Regions from separate parts of the Phreatobacter aquiterrae genome, predicted to be linked through region 4. Evidence: predicted binding sites of a transcription regulator. Region 4 holds the regulator's gene; each other region holds the start of a gene.
What was found. Region 4 encodes PhoB, which activates phosphate uptake and scavenging genes when phosphate is short. Its sites were predicted from a motif close to TGTCATNNANCTGTCAT; they were not measured.
Positions count from the first base shown of each region.

Region 1: the regulator PhoB is predicted to act here: its motif matches at 2,149-2,165, upstream of ACJ4V0_RS17070 (UDP-2,3-diacylglucosamine diphosphatase).
Region 2: the regulator PhoB is predicted to act here: its motif matches at 2,316-2,332, upstream of phnC (phosphonate ABC transporter ATP-binding protein).
Region 3: the regulator PhoB is predicted to act here: its motif matches at 1,513-1,529, upstream of ACJ4V0_RS10855 (BtaA family protein).

Region 1 covers NZ_JBJPHW010000011.1:145,155-149,352, reverse strand. Annotated here, with positions in the region: gene ACJ4V0_RS17080 (sigma-54-dependent transcriptional regulator) at 1-16, opposite strand, end outside; gene ACJ4V0_RS17075 (glycosyltransferase family 4 protein) at 186-1,202, opposite strand; gene ACJ4V0_RS17070 (UDP-2,3-diacylglucosamine diphosphatase) at 1,219-2,046, opposite strand; gene ACJ4V0_RS17065 (class I SAM-dependent methyltransferase) at 2,246-2,926, shown strand; gene ACJ4V0_RS17060 (M3 family oligoendopeptidase) at 3,053-4,198, shown strand, end outside.
Region 2 covers NZ_JBJPHW010000017.1:48,154-52,351, forward strand. Annotated here, with positions in the region: gene ACJ4V0_RS20120 (bifunctional acetate--CoA ligase family protein/GNAT family N-acetyltransferase) at 1-1,459, opposite strand, end outside; gene ACJ4V0_RS20125 (LbetaH domain-containing protein) at 1,636-2,250, opposite strand; gene phnC (phosphonate ABC transporter ATP-binding protein) at 2,473-3,279, shown strand; gene phnD (phosphonate ABC transporter substrate-binding protein) at 3,321-4,198, shown strand, end outside.
Region 3 covers NZ_JBJPHW010000006.1:59,957-64,154, reverse strand. Annotated here, with positions in the region: gene ACJ4V0_RS10860 (class I SAM-dependent methyltransferase) at 1-208, opposite strand, end outside; gene ACJ4V0_RS10855 (BtaA family protein) at 211-1,464, opposite strand; gene ACJ4V0_RS10850 (NTP transferase domain-containing protein) at 1,789-3,396, opposite strand; gene ACJ4V0_RS10845 (XdhC family protein) at 3,429-4,106, opposite strand; gene ACJ4V0_RS10840 (XdhC family protein) at 4,106-4,198, opposite strand, start outside.
Region 4 covers NZ_JBJPHW010000012.1:20,080-24,277, reverse strand. Annotated here, with positions in the region: gene ACJ4V0_RS17290 (ATP-binding protein) at 1-1,116, shown strand, start outside; gene phoU (phosphate signaling complex protein PhoU) at 1,291-1,998, shown strand; gene phoB (phosphate regulon transcriptional regulator PhoB) at 2,031-2,735, shown strand; gene ACJ4V0_RS17275 (ABC-F family ATP-binding cassette domain-containing protein) at 2,742-4,198, opposite strand, start outside.

The DNA of each region.
Region 1 (4,198 bases), on a different contig from region 4:
CGAACTTGCGCACCATGGCCTCCACCAGACGGCGCTGAACCGGATCGTCGTCGCAGATGAGGATGGTGGTCACGGCATGCACTCCCGAATGCGGATGTCTCGATTCGGGAGAGGGTGGTTGCCGCCGCTTAAGGCCCGGTTAACGGCCCTCTAACGGCGTGGCCACGAACGGATCAGACCCGCATTCAGGCTGCCCTTGCGGCAGCAGGAAATGGCGCCAGCGCGGCGGCGAACTGGCGCGCGGCCGCCTCCCAGGTACGGGTTTCCGCCAGCGCCCGGCATGCGCGGCGGTCGAGCAGGAGGGCCTTGCGGATCGCGGAGGGCAGATCCTCGTCGAGAACGCCGACGGCCGGATCGGTGATGACGTCGAGCGGGCCGGGCACCGGAAAGGCCGCCACCGGCACGCCGCAAGCCATGGCCTCCTGCATCACGTTGCCATAGGTATCGGTGCGGCTGGTGAAGACAAAGACGTCGGCGGAGGCATAGACTCCGGCCAGCGCCTCGCCGGTCCTGACGCCGAGGAAGACCGCTTCGGGAAACCGGCGTTCCAGGTCGGCGCGCTGCGGTCCGTCGCCGACGACGACCTTGGTGCCCGGCAGGTCGCAGGCGAGGAAGGCCTCGACGTTCTTCTCGACCGCCAGCCGGCCGACGCTGAGCATGAGCGGCCGGGGCCACTCCGCCACGAGCCCCTCGCGCGGCCGGAACAGTGCGGTATCGACGCCGCGCGTCCATACCGAGAGGTTGGCGAAGCCCCAGCTGGCGAGTTCGCTCCGCATCGTCTCCGTCGGCACCATGGTGCGGGCGGCTGGAGCGTGGAAGTGGCGCAGCCAGGCGTAGGTCAGCGCCTCCGGGATGGGGGCCCGGGCGCGCACATATTCGGGGTAGCGGGTATGGTAGCTGGTGGTGAAGGGAAGGCCGCGCGACAGCGCCCAGCGCCGCGCCGCATGGCCGATCGGGCCTTCGGTGGCGATGTGAAGGGCCTCGGGCCGCAGTACCTCCAGCCGGGCCGCGACCGCCGGCCCGGCGCCGATGGCGAGGCGGATGTCGGGGTAGGTCGGCAGCGGCCAGCTCGCCAGGCCCTCGGGCGTGACGAAATCGACGGCGATGCCCTGCCCGCCGAGAGCCCTCGCCGTCTCCTGCAGCGACCGGACGACACCGTTCACCTGCGGCGCCCAGGCGTCCGTGGCGATCGCTAGGCGCATGGTCCGTCCTCCCCGGTCAGGCCCTCACCGAAGGCCGTTCGGGGAGGCCGAGCGAGATCTCCATCGTCTCTTCCTCGACCGGCGCAAGCTCCGGCGCCGTCGCCTTCACCATCGTCCAGCGCAGGATCTCAAAGCGGCCATCGTGCCCCTCGACAAGGGCCGTGCAGCTTTCGACCCAATCGCCGCAGTTCATGTAGCGAATGCCGATCTGGTCCTTGATGACCGCATGATGGATATGGCCGCAGATGACCCCGTCAACCCTCTGCCGGCGCGCCTCGGAGGCGAGAGCCTCCTCGAAGGCTCCGATGAAGTTGACCGCCTTCTTCACCTTGAGCTTGGCCCAGGCCGAAAGCGACCAGTAGGTAAGGCCGAGCTTGCGGCGGACGACATTCACCCAGCGGTTGCAATAGAGCGCGGCGTCATAGGCCCAGTCGCCGAGATGGGCGAGCCAGCGGGCGTGCATCACCACCACGTCGAAGGCATCGCCGTGGATGACGAGGAAGCGCTTGCCGTCGGCGGCCTGGTGGACGATCTGGTCCATGACCTCGATGCCGCCGAAATGCGTGCCGAAATAGTCGCGCATGAACTCGTCGTGATTGCCGGGCAGGTAGATGATCTGGCTGCCCTTGCGCACCGTCCTGAGCAGCTTCTGCACGACGTCGTTGTGCGCCTGCGGCCAATGCCAGCCGCGCCTGAGCTGCCAGCCGTCGACGATGTCGCCGACCAGATAGATGATGTCGGCGTCGTTGTGCCTGAGGAAATCGATCAGGAGCGCGGCCTGGCATCCCCGCGCGCCCAGATGTACGTCCGAAATGAAAATGGCCCTGTGCCGCGTCTGCACCATCGTCCGGCTCCCGGCCGCTCTGCGATCATGCGGGCACCAACAGCAGATTCCCCTTGCGCTTTTGTGACAGCGAGCAGGTAAGGCCGCCGGCGTCCGCCGGCCCGTCGTTGAACTGTCGCAGCTCGCGGCTATCGGGTCCCGGATTGCGGCGGGCAGGCCCTGATTCCCGGAGCTCCCGCGACAGGAACGGGAGTTGGCCATGGCCGGAGACCTCGACCGAGAAACGATGGAGCGGGCCTACGCCCGCTGGGCGCCGATCTACGATGCCGTGTGCGGCCCCCTCTTCGAGAAGGGACGTCGCGCGGCGACCGCGGCGGCGAAGCAGGCCGGCAAGCGCATACTTGAGGTCGGCGTCGGCACCGGCCTGTCGTTCCAGGACTACGATCCCTCCTTCGATATCCACGGCATCGATCTCTCCGAGCCGATGATCGCCAAGGCGCGCGAACGCATGGCGAGCGGCGCCTTCCCGCATGTGAAGGACGTGCAGGTCATGGACGCCCACGACCTCGCCTATCCCGACGGGATGTTCGATGCTGTCGTGGCACAGTTCGTCATCACGCTGGTGGAGCGCCCCGAGCGCGTGCTGGACGAATGCGCCAGGGTCGTCCGCCCCGGCGGCGAGATCATCCTTGTGAACCACCTCTATTCGGAGCGCGGTCTCGCCGCCGCCATCGAGCGCTGGTTCTCAAAGCATGCCCATACTTTCGGCCTCAGGCCGGAATTTCCGTTCCAGCGGCTCGAAGCCTGGGCCGCAGCCCATGGCGGCGTCGCGGTGGTGGAACGGCGCCGGGTCGCGCTGCTCGGCGTCTACACCCTGGTGCGGTTCCGCAAGCACGTCGGGGCGGAAACCGCACCGATCCCCCTCGCGGCCACGGGCTGAGCGCGCCGGGCGTTGCTCACGGGCAACGCCTGCACCATGCCTGTCCGGATCGACGAAACGCCACGTTGATCCCGCCGACCCGATTGCCCATACCAGCCCCCTGGGTTCGATCGTCAGGAGGCTCCCATGCGCCGTTCAGTCAACGACGCCGGCTCGAAAAGCGCCGCGCGGGACAAGGCCGCCGAGGCGATCGGCGGCCTGCCGGAATGGGACCTGACGACCCTCTACAAGGGCATCGACGACCCGGCAGTGAGCGATGACCTCTACCGCGCCGAAACGGAGGCGCTGGCCTTCGACGCCGCCTACAAGGGCCGGCTCGACGCCATCGCCCGCAGCGCCAGCGCCGCGGCGGACCTCGCCGAGGCCGTCATCCGTTTCGAGAAGTTGGAAGACCTTCTCGGTCGCCTTGCCTCCTATGCAGGCCTTGTCTATGCCGGCGACACGACCGACGCGGCCCGCGTGAAATTCTATGGCGACATCCAGGAGAAGATCACCGCGATCTCCTCCCACCTCCTGTTCTTCACCCTCGAACTGAACCGCATCGACGACAGCCTGATCGACCAGGCGGTCACCCGCGCGCCCCTCGCCCGCTACCGGCCCTGGCTCGAGGACATCCGCAAGGACAAGCCGTTCCAGCTCGATGACCGCCTCGAACAGCTCTTCCACGAGAAGAACATGACCGGGCGCGCCGCCTGGAATCGCCTCTTCGACGAGACCATGGCGAGCCTGCGCTTCGAGATCGACGGCGAAAAGCTGCCACTCGAGCCGGCGCTGAACCTGTTGCAGGACACCGCGGAGGAGAACCGCCGCAAGGCCTCAGAGGCGCTCGCCGCAACCTTCAGGGAGAACCTGCGCACCTTCTCGCTCATCACCAACACGCTGGCGAAGGACAAGGAGATCTCGGACCGCTGGCGCGGCTTCGAGGACGTCGCCGATTCCCGTCATCTTGCCAACCGCGTCGAACGCGAGGTGGTGGATGCGCTGGTGGCGGCGGTGCGCGAATCCTATCCCGCCCTCTCGCACCGCTACTATCGCCTCAAGGCGCGCTGGTTCGGCAAGGAAACGCTGCCGCACTGGGACCGCAACGCCCCGCTGCCGAAGGTCGAGCAGCGCACGATCGCCTGGGCGGACGCGCGCGACACGGTGCTCTCCGCCTATGCCGGCTTCTCGCCGGACCTGTCCAACATCGCCCGCCGCTTTTTCGACGAGCGCTGGATTGATGCCCCCGTCAGGCCGGGCAAGGCTCCGGGCGCTTTCGCGCATCCCACCGTG
Region 2 (4,198 bases), on a different contig from region 4:
TCTCGACGATGGCGGCGTCGAGGTCGGCGCGCAGCACGGCGAGGTCGGCCGGCGCGACGATCTCGGCGTTCTCCGGCGTCTCCATCAGGGCGTCCTGGCCACGCCGGTAGCGGACCATGTGCATGAAGCCGCGCACCGCCTCCGATTCCGTCGGATAGCTCGGCAGGCCCGCCCCGGCGAAGATCTCGGTCGCCTGTTCCTGGTCGCCAAGCCAGACGGTGAAGACCGGCTTCATCCGGCCGCCCCGCGTCTTGCGGCTGGTGACGACCTTCGCCACGGCCTCCGCCGCATCGCGGCTCGGCAGCAGCGCCGTCGGGCAGTTCATCACCAGCACCGCGTCGATGTTGCGGTCGTCGAGCGCCGCCTCCATCGCCGCCGCGTAGCGGGCCGAATCCGCGTCGCCGATGATGTCGATGGGGTTGCCGCCCGACCAGGTCGGCGGCATGGCGGCGTCGAGCTTTGCTGTCGTCTCCGGGCCGAGCTTCGCCAGCCGGCCGCCGTGGTCCATCAGCGCGTCGACGGCCAGCACGCCGAGCCCGCCGCCATTGGTCACCATCCCCAGCCGGTCGCCGACGAAGGAGGGGTAGCGCGACAGCGTCTCGGCGGCGGCGATGAGTTCATCGAGATCGTTGACGCGCACGAGTCCGGCGCGCGCGAAGGCGGCGGCATAGACGTCGTCCGCGCCCGCGAGCGCGCCCGTGTGGGACTTCGCCGCGCTCGCCGCCGCCGAACTGCGGCCGGATTTCAGCACGATGACCGGTTTCGAGCGCGCCGCCGCGCGCGCGGAAGCCATGAACTTGCGCACGTCCTTGATCGCCTCGATGTAAACCAGGATCGCGCGCGTGCGATAGTCGGCGGCGAAATAGTCGAGGCAGTCGCCGGTGTCGACGTCGAGCTGGTCGCCGAGCGTGACGACGCCGGAGAAGCCGATGTGGCGGACCTCGGCCCATTCCAGCAGCGCCGCCGCGATGGCGCCCGACTGCGAGATGAAGGCGAGCGAGCCGGGGCGCGTCTTGCGCGAGGAGAAGCTGGCATCGACCCCGCCATGCGGCGCGATGACGCCGAAGCAGTTCGGCCCGACGAGGCGGATCGCCTTCTCGCGCACGGCCCGCTCGAGCCGCCCGCTCGCCGCCTCGTAACCCTGCCGCTCCAGCGCCGAGATGACCACGGCCGCCGGCACGCCGAGGCGGGCGGCCTCGTCGACGAGCCCGGGAATGGTCGACCCCGGTGTGGCCAAGACCACCAGATCCGGAACGGCGGGCAGGTCGGAGAGTGAGGCAAAGGCGGTCAGGCCGGCAACGGTCGAGTGTTTTGGATTGATCGGCAGCAACTGGCCGGAAAACCCCGACCGCTTCATGTTGGCCATCAGCGCCTGCCCCATTGAATGCGGACGGTCGGTGGCGCCGACGATGGCGACGGAGCGCGGCGCGAAGAACCGGTCGAGGCGGTAGAGGGACATGGCAGGTCTCCGTCGAAATCAGGGGCAGAGGCCGAAATCGCACTGTAGGGGCAGGACGCAGGCGCAGGAAGGGTGACGCGCGCCATCTCGTCGCGATCACCCCGGACGCGCGACGATATGGATCAATGTTGCGATGCACAAATGACGCTAGACAAGCCGACGCGCTGCCGCCGGCCTCAGCCGCCGTGTTTCTCCAGGAAGGCCTCGACCGGCAGCGTCCGGAAGTCGGTCAGCGCGCCGCGCAGGCGCGCGTGGTCCCAGTCCCACCAGGCCAGCGTCAGCAGCCTCTCGCCGATCGCCTCGGGAAAGCGCCGCCTGATCACCCGCGCCGGATTGCCGCCGACCACCGTGTAGGGCGCGACATCCCTGGTGACGATGGCCCCGGCCGCAACGACCGCACCGGTGCCGACATGCTTCCCCGCCAGCACCACGCCGCCATGGCCGATCCACACATCGTGGCCGATGGTCACCGCCTGCGCGCGGCGCCAGTCGAAGAAGCCCGCCTCGTCCGACTCGCCCTCGAAGTAGCGGGAGGCGCGGTAGAGGAAGTGACTCTGGCTCGCCCGCTCCATCGGGTGGTCGCCCGGATTGATTCGCACATGGGAGGCGATGGAGCAGAACTTGCCGATGGTCGACATGTCGATCTGGCCGTCCTGCACGATGTAGGAATAGTCGCCCATCACCGTCTCGGAGATGACCGTGCGCGCTCCGACCTCGGTGTAGGCGCCGAAGCGGCTGTCGCGGACGACGGCGGTCGGATGGATCGAAGGCTCGAGGCCAAGTGTGCTCATAACGGCGGCATCCTTGAAGCGTAGGGGGACACCTCCTGCCGCTCGCCCGGGCAGATGACATTCACATGACAAAACGATGACAATTCGCAAGTATTCGCCGGTCCGTTCAACTGTCTCCTGAGCACTTGTCGCGTCACAAAACTGTAATTCGCCTGGCCTAGAGCGATCTCGTCGCGAGGGTTCCCGCCTTCGCGCATGTCGTTTCAGGACGGGAACCACTGCATGCTGACGATCGACGGGATCACGCGGCGGTTTGGCGCGAAGACGGCGGTCTCCGACGTGTCGCTGGAGGTCGAGCGCGGGGCCTTCGTCGGCATCATCGGCAGGTCGGGCGCCGGCAAGTCCACTTTGCTGCGCATGATCAATCGCCTGCAGGAGCCCTCCTCCGGCCGGATCATCTGCGAGGGACAGGATGTCACCGCGCTGTCGGGCGCGGCGCTGCGCGACTGGCGCCAGTCCTGCGCCATGATCTTCCAGCAGTTCAATCTTGTCGGCCGCCTCGACGTGCTGACCAACGTGCTGATGGGCCGCCTCAATCATGTCGGTCAGGCACGCTCCCTTCTCAAGCTGTGGAGCGCCGAGGACAAGGCCATCGCCCTCTCCGCACTTGAGCAGTTCGATATCGCGTCTCTCGCCGCCCAGCGTGCCGAGAGCCTGTCGGGAGGCCAGCAGCAGAGGGTGGCCATCGCCCGGGCTCTCGTGCAGGAGCCGCGCCTGATCCTCGCTGACGAGCCGATCGCCTCGCTGGATCCGCGCAACACCCGCATCGTCATGGACGCTCTGCAGCGGATCAACCGTCACTACGGCATCACCGTGATCTGCAACCTTCACTCGCTCGACCTCGCCAAGTCCTATTGCGACCGCCTGGTTGGTATGGCGCAGGGCCGCGTCGTCTTCGACGGCCCGCCCGCCGCGCTCACCGACGATGCCGCGCGCGTGCTCTACGGCATCGAGGCCGGCGACGTGATCGACAGCCATACGCCCCTTCCCCAACCCGCGCCGGTCCTTCCGGCAGCGGCCTTCGCCTGACGCATTCAGCCCCTTCCACCAAGGTCCCGGAGACCACACCCATGTTCGATCGCCGCCAGATCGCCGCCGGCCTTGTCGGCCTGCCCTTCGCCTCCATGGCTGCTTCTGCCCAGGGCTCCTGGCAGACGCGCTTCCCCGAGCTCGTCTTCGCCGTCGTCCCGGCCGAGAACGCCTCGGGCCTCACCGAGCGCATGGCGCCGTTCAACGCCTATCTGAGCAAGGAACTCGGCGTGAAGGTGACCCTGCGCATCGCCAATGACTATGCCGCGGTCATCGAGGGCCAGCGCGCCGGCCAGATCCATCTCGCCTACTACGGTCCCTCCTCCTATGTGCGCGCCCACACGGTCACCAATGGCGGCGTCGAGCCCTTCGTCACCACCATCAATTCCGACGGCTCGATCGGCTACTATTCGGTCCTCTACGTGAAGGCCAACAGCACCGCTGCCTCGATCCAGGACCTGAAGGGCAAGAACCTCTGCCTGGTCGATCCCAACTCGACCTCGGGCAACAACGTCCCCCGCTTCGCCATGAGCCGCATGGGCATCGCCAACCCCGACCAGCACTTCTCCCGCGTCGTCTATGCCGGGAGCCACGAGAACGCCATCACGGCCGTGGGCCAGGGTACCTGTGACGCCGCCTTCAACTGGTGGAATTCCGAGCAGGACTCCAACTTCTCCCGCATGGTCAACAAGGGCATGGTGCGGAACGAGGATTTCAAGATCATCTTCAAGTCCGACCTGATCGCCGGTTCGCCCTATGGCTGGCTGACCTCGCTGCCCGCTGACGCCAAGGCCGCTATCCTGAAGGCCTTCATCGAGGCTCCCCAGAGGGACAAGGTCGCCTTCGATCGCCTCTCCGACGGCAAGGATCGCGGCTTCCAGAAGGTGACACATCAGGACTACATCCCCGTCGTCGAACT
Region 3 (4,198 bases), on a different contig from region 4:
CGTCGGGATAGCGCCGTGCCGCAACGATGAGGTTGCGGCCGGTGCCGCAGCCGACCTCCAGCACCGTGGCACCGGGCGGCGGGGCCAGGTCGTCGATCAACCTGTCGCGGCCGAGCAGGTAATATTTCCGTGTCAGGTCATAGATGCCGACCTGCCAGCGGTAGATGGCGTCCATCCGCTCGGCGGCCGGAAAGGCTTCAGCCGGCATCGTCACGGCGACACCAGCGTGTAGAGATGGAAGCCGCCATAGATGGAGGAGCGGTCGCGCTCCGTCATCTCCCGGCAGCGCGCCGGGTCGTAGCTCCAGCGGGCGAGAAGGTCCGGCGCGACCCGGCCGGGCAGCAGGCTCTCCTCGGCGGCGGTGCGGAAGATCACGCGCGCGCCGGGCCGCGCCGTGCGGGTGATCTCCCGCCACAGCCGGTTCAGCACTGCGTCGGTCATCCAGTCCTGGGCGTCGAGCAGCACATAGGCGTCGCGGGAGGCATCGGGCAGGCCTTCCAGATGGTCGATGAAATTCTCGTGGCGGACCTCGACGCGGTCGGCCCTCTCGCGGACTGCCGCGAAGTTGGCGGCGCCGAGATAGGGCGGCACCGCCCCGTCCCTGCCCGGCTGGTAGCGCCGGCCGAAGGCCTGCCAGGCGAAATAGTTCTGGTCGAGCGGAAAGCCGCAGGCGAGCCGTTCGAGCCGCGCCAGCAGAACCTCCTCCATGCCGCCGCCGGCGCGCGCCGAACTGAGCAGGGCCGCATATTGCGCCGGTGGAATGCCGAGGCCGTAGAGGGAGGCCGGGTTCTTCACCAGCCAGCGCACCAGGCCGGAGGAGAAGACCGGCTTCAGCTCGGTGTCGAAGATGGCGCGCTGCTCGGCGAGCGAGCGGGCATCCAGCATGCGGCGGGGATCACGTCCGTGCAGCCGCGCCACGGCGTGGCCGGTGCCGATCATCCAGCCGAGCAGGCCCTTGCGGTAGAGATTGCTGGAGAAGTGGCGGATGCGGCGGCGTCCCGCGATATCGCGCCGATCCCAGTAGGCACGGGTGGCGGGGTCCAGCCGGTCGCGCAGGTGATGGTCATAGGCGAGGACATTGTCCCGGCTGTCGGCCTCGCCGAAGAAGCGGAAGAAGGTCGCGTGATCGGGAAGATGCCGCGCCGCAGCGAGCTTTAGCCGGTTGAGGGCGACGTGGTTTTCGTTGAGGTCGAGCGCGGTGATGCGGGCCGGGCCCGCGACGAGATAGCTCAGCACGTTGCAGCCGCCCGAGGCGATCGCCACGACATGGTCGGCGGGTGTCAGCGCCAGCGCCTCCATGTCGATTTCCGGATCTTCCCAGATCTGCGGATAGACGAGACCGGAGAACATGAGCGTGAACAGGCGCTCCTGCAGTCCGGCGCGGGACAGCGGCCGGTGGCGCGTCACCGCCCGTTCGAGGTTGCGATGGGTCGCCTTGCGCGTTTCGCCTGCCACCAGGGCCATGCCGTTCATCCCGATTCTGCGTCAGTGGGACGGACGTATGAGCGGGCGATGACGCGCGGGTGAAACCGCGATGACCTGACGATGACGCGCGACAGGTCTCCTCTCCCGAAGCGCTCTCTCGGAGAAGGTTAGAATTGGGGCATTTTCCGCATCGCTCCGGTAAGGTCAACCGGTAGGGTAAAGATACGGCTTTGATTGTGCTGCCGCGACGAAGAGCAGATAGATGATGCCAACAACTCCGCGTCCACGGAGATGAAATTCAACCCCGGGTCGGCAACGCCCCGGGGCTTTTTTTGCCGTGCCGGTGGACGGCATTGACGATGGTTAAGACGCGGGATGGCCGCCCGCCGCCGCCAGCGCCTCGGGCGTGTCGAGGTCGAGATGCACGTCGTCGAGGTCGGCCGGCACCTCGGCGATGGCCTCGGGCGAGGCGGCGAGAATGGCCCGCCCACCCTGGTCGCCGGTGACCCGCAGGAGTTCGGGGAAGAAGCGCCGCCCCCACAGCACCGGATTGCCGCGCCGGCCATCCGCCACGGGGACCACGATGTGCCGGCCGGCATCGGCGGCGAAGGCGTCGACGAGGCGCCGCACCAGTCCCGACGAGATGCGCGGCATGTCGCCGAGCAGCACCACCACGGCGTCCACCGTCTCGTCGAGAACCGCCAGTCCCGCCTTCAGCGAGGTCGACAGTCCCTCGGCGAAACCCGGATTGTGGGCGAACCGCAGATCGAGGCCGGCCAGCGCCCCACGCACCGCCGCCTCCTGATGGCCGGTCACGACGACGACGTCCGCGAGGCCGGCGCCCAGCGCCGCCTGCGCCGCATGGCGCACGAGCGGGACATCGTCGATGCGCGCCAAGAGCTTGTTCGGCCCGCCCATCCGCGTCGAGCGCCCGGCCGCGAGCACGATGGCGGCGATGCGTGGCGCATGGTCCATAACCTGATCCCCCTCACGTGGCTGCGGCCGCGACACGATTTCCATCAGCAGCCCGCCCACCCCCATGCCGGTGATGTCGGCCCGCGTCACCGGCAGCCCGGCGAGCAGCCGCATCAGCACCCAGTCGAAGCCGTTCTCCTTCGGCGACCGGGCGCAGCCCGGCGCGCCGATGACCGGGACGCCGGCCAGTTCGCCGACCATCAGCAGGTTGCCGGGATCGACCGGCATGCCGAGGTGCTCGATGCGCCCGCCGGCCGCCTCCAGCGCGGCGGGAATGACGTCACGTCGATCCGCGATTGCGGAGGCCCCGAAGACGAGGATCAGGTCGCTGTCCGGCGTGACCTCTGCGAGAGCGGCCGCCAGGGCCGCTGCCTCGTGTGGAATGCGGCGCTCGGCCGTGATGGCGGCACCGGCAGGCGCGAGGCGATCGGCCGTCACCCGCAGCGTCTTCTCGACGACCTTGTCTGGGAGCCCCGGCAGCAGGGTCGAGATCACGGCGACGCGTCGCCGCACGAACGGCGCGACCCGCACCAGCGGTGGTCCGGCGCAGGCCTCCGCCACCCTTTGACCCGGCGCGGCATAGGGAATGATCTTGACGGTCGCCACCATCTCGCCGGGTTCGACGGTCGCGAAGGCCGGCAGCGTCGCGAGAGTGATGGCCTCGTCGAGCCGGTTGATGCGGTCGATGCCGTCGCGCTCGACCACCAGGACGCCCGATTCCGTCGCGAAGAGATTGGCGCGCCCGGTGAAGGCGGGATCGATCCTCAGACCCGGCCCCGCCACGGCGGCGGCGATGCGCGCGGCCGCCTCGTCCTCGCCGACATCGCCGGGCTCTGCCCGCGCCACGGTCACGGCGGCGACGCCCGCCGCCTTCAGCGCCGCGACCTCGGCCGCGCCGATACGGGTGCCCTTCTTCAGCACGAGGCCGCCCTGCCGCACGGCGTGGGCAACGATGCCGCCGAGCGCCTCCTCTACCGGCACGGGACCGAACCGCATCGCCGTCTCCTATCGGAACCGGACGCGACAGGTCACGCGATGCCCTGCCGCCAGGCCTGCGTCACCTCGGCGAGGATGGACACGGCGATCTCCGCCGGAGAGATCGCGCCGATGGCCAGCCCGATCGGCGCCCTGATGCGCGCGATGGCCTCAGGCGCCGCGCCCTTCGCCGTCAGACGCTCCACCCGCTTGGCGTGGGTGCGCCGCGATCCCAGCGCGCCGATGTAGAAGCACTCCTTGCCGAAGGCGTGCAGCAGCGCGGGGTCGTCGATCTTCGGATCGTGGGTCAGGGCGATGAAGGCGGTGTAGCGGTCGACGTTCAGGCCCGGCAGCGCATCGTCCGGCCATTCGGCCAGGAGGCGGACGTCGGGAAAGCGCTCGGGCGTGGCGAAGGCGGTGCGCGGATCGACGATGACCGGGTCGTAGCCGAGCAGCTTCGCCATCGGCACGAGCGCCTGGGAAATGTGGACCGCGCCGATGATGACCATCTGCGCCGCCGGCACCTGCACGGTCAGGAAGGAGCGCGTGCCCTCGACCGCACCGCTGCGGCCGGTGCGCAGCGCTGCACGGATCGGCTCCTCCAGCGGATCGCCGGGGAGGCGGTCCTCGGTGACGATGCGGGCGTCACCGCCGTCGAGGTCGGTGACGAGAACCGCGGCCCGCCGCTCGGCCCGCGCCGCATTCAGGGCGGAGAGGAGATCGAGGTGCATCAGGAGACCTTCTCGACATAGACGGCGATGCGGCCGCCGCAGGACAGGCCGGCCCGCCAGGCGGTCTCGTCGGCGATGCCGAATTCGAGCAG
Region 4 (4,198 bases):
GCCCGGCGCGCCGCGAGGCTGACCGATCTGACGGTCGAGGGTCTGATGGCCTCGCTGCCGGTTCCGGCGATCCTGCTCGATCCCAAGCTCACGGTGCGGACGTTCAACGGCCGTGCGGCCGATCTCGTGCCCGGCCTCCGGCGCGGCGAGCCCCTGACGCTGTCGCTCCGCGCTCCCGATGTCATCGAGACCGTGCGCCGGGCGCTCGCAAGCAACCTGCCGCAGACCGTCGACTATGCCGAGCGCGTGCCTGTCGCCCGCTGGTTCAGCGTCGAGGCGGCCCCGGTGGCGGTGACCTCCGAGGCGCGGGACGGGAGCCGTCCGGACTTCGTTCTCCTGTCGCTGCGCGACCTCACGGAGGAGCGACGGCTGGAGCGCCTGCGCGCCGATTTCGTCGCCAATGCCAGCCACGAGTTGCGCACGCCGCTGGCCTCGGTGGTCGGCTTCATCGAGACGATCCAGGGCCCGGCGCGCAACGACGTGCAGGCGCGCGAGAAGTTCCTCGAGATCATGCTGGCGCAGGCCCGCCGCATGTCGCGCCTCATCGACGATCTCCTGTCGCTGTCGCGGGTCGAGCTCAACGAACATGTGCGGCCCGTCGGGATCGTCGATCTCGTCCCGTTGCTCGCGCATGTGCGCGACACGCTCGGGCCCTACGCGCGCGGGCAGGATGTCGAGGTGGAGATCCGCAGTTCCATGCCCGTGCTGTCGGTGAACGGCGATCAGGACGAGCTCATCCGGCTGTTCGAGAACCTCGTGCAGAACGCGATCAAGTACGGCGCGGAGGGCAAGCGGGTCGACATCCTGATCGACCGCGAGGCTCGCGAGGGGCGGCGCGACGACGCCGTCGTGGCGATCCGCGATCATGGTCCCGGCATTCCGGCGGAGCATCTGCCGCGGCTCACCGAGCGCTTCTATCGTGCCGATGTGGCGTCGAGCCGGGAGAAGGGCGGAACCGGCCTCGGGCTCGCTCTCGTCAAGCACATCCTCAACCGGCATCGCGGCCGGCTGTCCATCGAGAGCGTGCCGGGCCAGGGCGCGATCTTCACGGTCAGGATCGAGGTGGCCGAGCCCGCCGACGGTGATGCAGGCACGGCATCCAACCCTCCCGCCTGATACCGCCAACAGCCGCCCTTCCAGGGGCCTGATCCGGTCTGAGTTGTCGCAACAGTGACAAGTGTTTGAATCGGGACGATATTCCGTGTCATCGATACGTCACGCGACGGGCATAGAACCGTCGCGGGCAAGGACTATCCAACGAGTCCCACCCGCCGTTTGCAGGAGCCTGGCATGACCGAACATACCGTGAGCGCATTCGAGAACGAGCTCAAGGGCCTGGCTCAGCGCATCGCCGAGATGGGCGGACTTTCCGAGCGGCAGATCGCCAGTTCCATCGACGCGCTGATCCGCAGCGACATGGACCTGGCGCACCGGGTGCGCGAGGCCGATGTGCAGATCGATGCCCTTCACCGCGAGATCGAGGAGACTGGCATCCTCATCATCGCCAAGCGCCAGCCGATGGCGATCGACCTCCGCGAGGTCGTCGGCGCCCTGCGGATTGCGAGCGACCTTGAGCGTATCGCCGATCTCGCCAAGAACATCGCCAAGCGCGTCATCGTCATGAACGGCGCGCTGTCGCTGCCGAAGGTCTCGGGCGGTTTCGACGCCATGGCGCGCCTGGCCCTCGAGCGCGTCAAGCAGGTGCTCGACGCCTATTCGCAGCGCGATGTGGCGGCGGCGCTGGAGGTCTGGAAGGCCGACGGCGACGTCGACGCCCTGTACAATTCGCTGTTCCGCGAACTGCTCACCTACATGATGGAGGATCCGCGCAACATCGGGTCCTGCACCCATCTGCTGTTCTGCGCCAAGAACCTTGAGCGGATCGGCGACCACGCCACCAACATCGCCGAGACCGTCTACTACATGGTCAACGGCGTGACGCTCACCGACGAGCGGCCGAAGCTCGACACGACGACCATGGTGTCCGTCGGGTCCTGACGGTTGCCGCGGGCAGAACCGGAAAGAATGCCATGACCGCACGCATCATGGTCGTCGAGGACGAGGAAGCGATCACCGTCCTCCTGCGCTACAATCTTGAGGCCGAGGGCTATCGCGTCGAGGTCGTCGGGCGCGGCGACGAGGCCGAGGTCAGGCTGCGCGAGGTCGTCCCGGACCTGGTTCTCCTTGACTGGATGCTTCCGGGCCTGTCGGGCATCGAACTGTGCCGCCGCATCCGCCTGCGCCCCGAGACCGAGCGCCTTCCCGTGATCATGCTGACGGCGCGCGGCGAGGAGGGCGAGCGGGTGCGGGGGCTCGCCACCGGTGCCGACGACTATGTCGTGAAGCCCTTCTCGGTGCCCGAACTGCTCGCCCGCGTCAGGGCGCTGCTGCGGCGGGCGAAGCCCGAGCATCTGTCCAGCCTGCTGAAATCCGGCGATATCGAACTCGACCGCGAGACGCGGCGTGTCCATCGCGCCGGCCGGGAGATCAATCTCGGACCGACCGAGTTTCGCCTGCTTGAGTTCCTCATGCAGTCGCCCGGCCGCGTCTATACGCGCGAACAGCTTCTGGACGGGGTGTGGGGCCGCGACGTCTATATCGACGAGCGCACCGTGGACGTACATATCGGCCGCCTGCGCAAGGCGGTGAAGCGGGGACGGGAGACTGATCCGATCCGCACCGTGCGCGGCTCGGGCTATTCCTTCAACGAGCGGTTCGCCGGGGTCGCGGCCTGACCGGCGTCACGCCTCGAGGCTTTCCTTCAGCAGTTCCAGTTCCAGCCAGCGATCCTCGGCGGCGGACAGTTCGCCCTGCGCCCGGGTGAGGGCGGCGGACGCCCTGTCGAAGGCGGCGCGGTCGCGCGCATAGAGCGCCGCATCGGAGAGGATCGCCTGCAGCTTGGCGATGTCACGGCCGAGCGCCTCCATGCGCCCCGGCAGGCTGTCGAGATCGTGCTTGTCCTTGAACGACAGCTTGCGCCTTGCGGCATCCGGCGCCCGGTCGCTCCGTTCCACCGCCGGGGTCCCGGGCCTTGCCGTCTTTTCGACGGTCCGCGCCGTCACGCCGGCGCCGCGCTGGGTGATCATGTCGGAATAGCCACCGGCATATTCGATCCAGCGGCCGGAGCCCTCGCTGACCAGAACCGAGGTGCAGACGCGGTCGAGAAAGTCGCGGTCGTGCGACACCAGGATCACGGTGCCGGGGAAGTCCGTGAGCATCTCCTGCAAGAGGTCGAGTGTTTCGAGGTCGAGGTCGTTGGTCGGCTCGTCGAGGACAAGGACATTGGCAGGGCTCGCGAGCGCCCGCGCCAGCAGCAGGCGGCCCCGCTCGCCGCCGGAAAGGACGCCGACAGGTGTGCCCTTCTGCTCGGGGGAGAACAGGAAGTCCTTCATGTAGCCGATCACGTGGCGGTTCTCGCCGTTGATCGTCACGTAGTCGCCGCGCCCGCGCGTGAGCGCCTCGGTGAGCGGCGTCGCGGGATCGAGCGCCTCGCGCTTCTGGTCGAGCGTCGCCATGGCGAGGTTTGTGCCGAGCACGATGGAGCCACTGTCAGGGGGCAGCGTCCCGGTCAGCATCTGCACAAGCGTCGTCTTGCCGGCGCCATTGGGGCCGACGATGCCGAGGCGGTCGCCGCGCAGGATGCGGATCGTCAGGTTGTCGACGATGGCGCGGTCGCCGAAGTGCTTGGAAATGCCGACCGCCTCGACAACGCGCTTCCCGGACACGTCGGCCTCGCTGACCGTCATCGCGACATTGCCCACGGCCTTGCGGTGCTCGCGGAAATCCTTGCGCAGGGCGTGCAGGTTGCCGAGGCGGCGGACGTTGCGCTTGCGCCGGGCCGAGACGCCATAGCGCAGCCAGTGCTCCTCACGGACGATCTGCCGGTCGAGCTTGTGCTGCTCCTTCTCTTCCTGCTCCAGCACCTCGTCGCGCCAGGCCTCGAAATGGGCGAAGCCCTTGTCGAGGCGCCGCGTCGTGCCGCGGTCGAGCCAGACGGTGGCGCGCGACAGCGTCTCGAGGAAGCGGCGGTCATGGCTGATCATGACGATGGCCGAGGACAGGCGCCGCAGCGTCTTCTCCAGCCATTCGATCGCCGGGAGGTCGAGGTGGTTGGTGGGCTCGTCGAGGATGAGGATGTCGGGTTCCGGCGCGATGGCATGCGCCAGCGCGGCGCGCTTGGCTTCTCCGCCGGACAGCG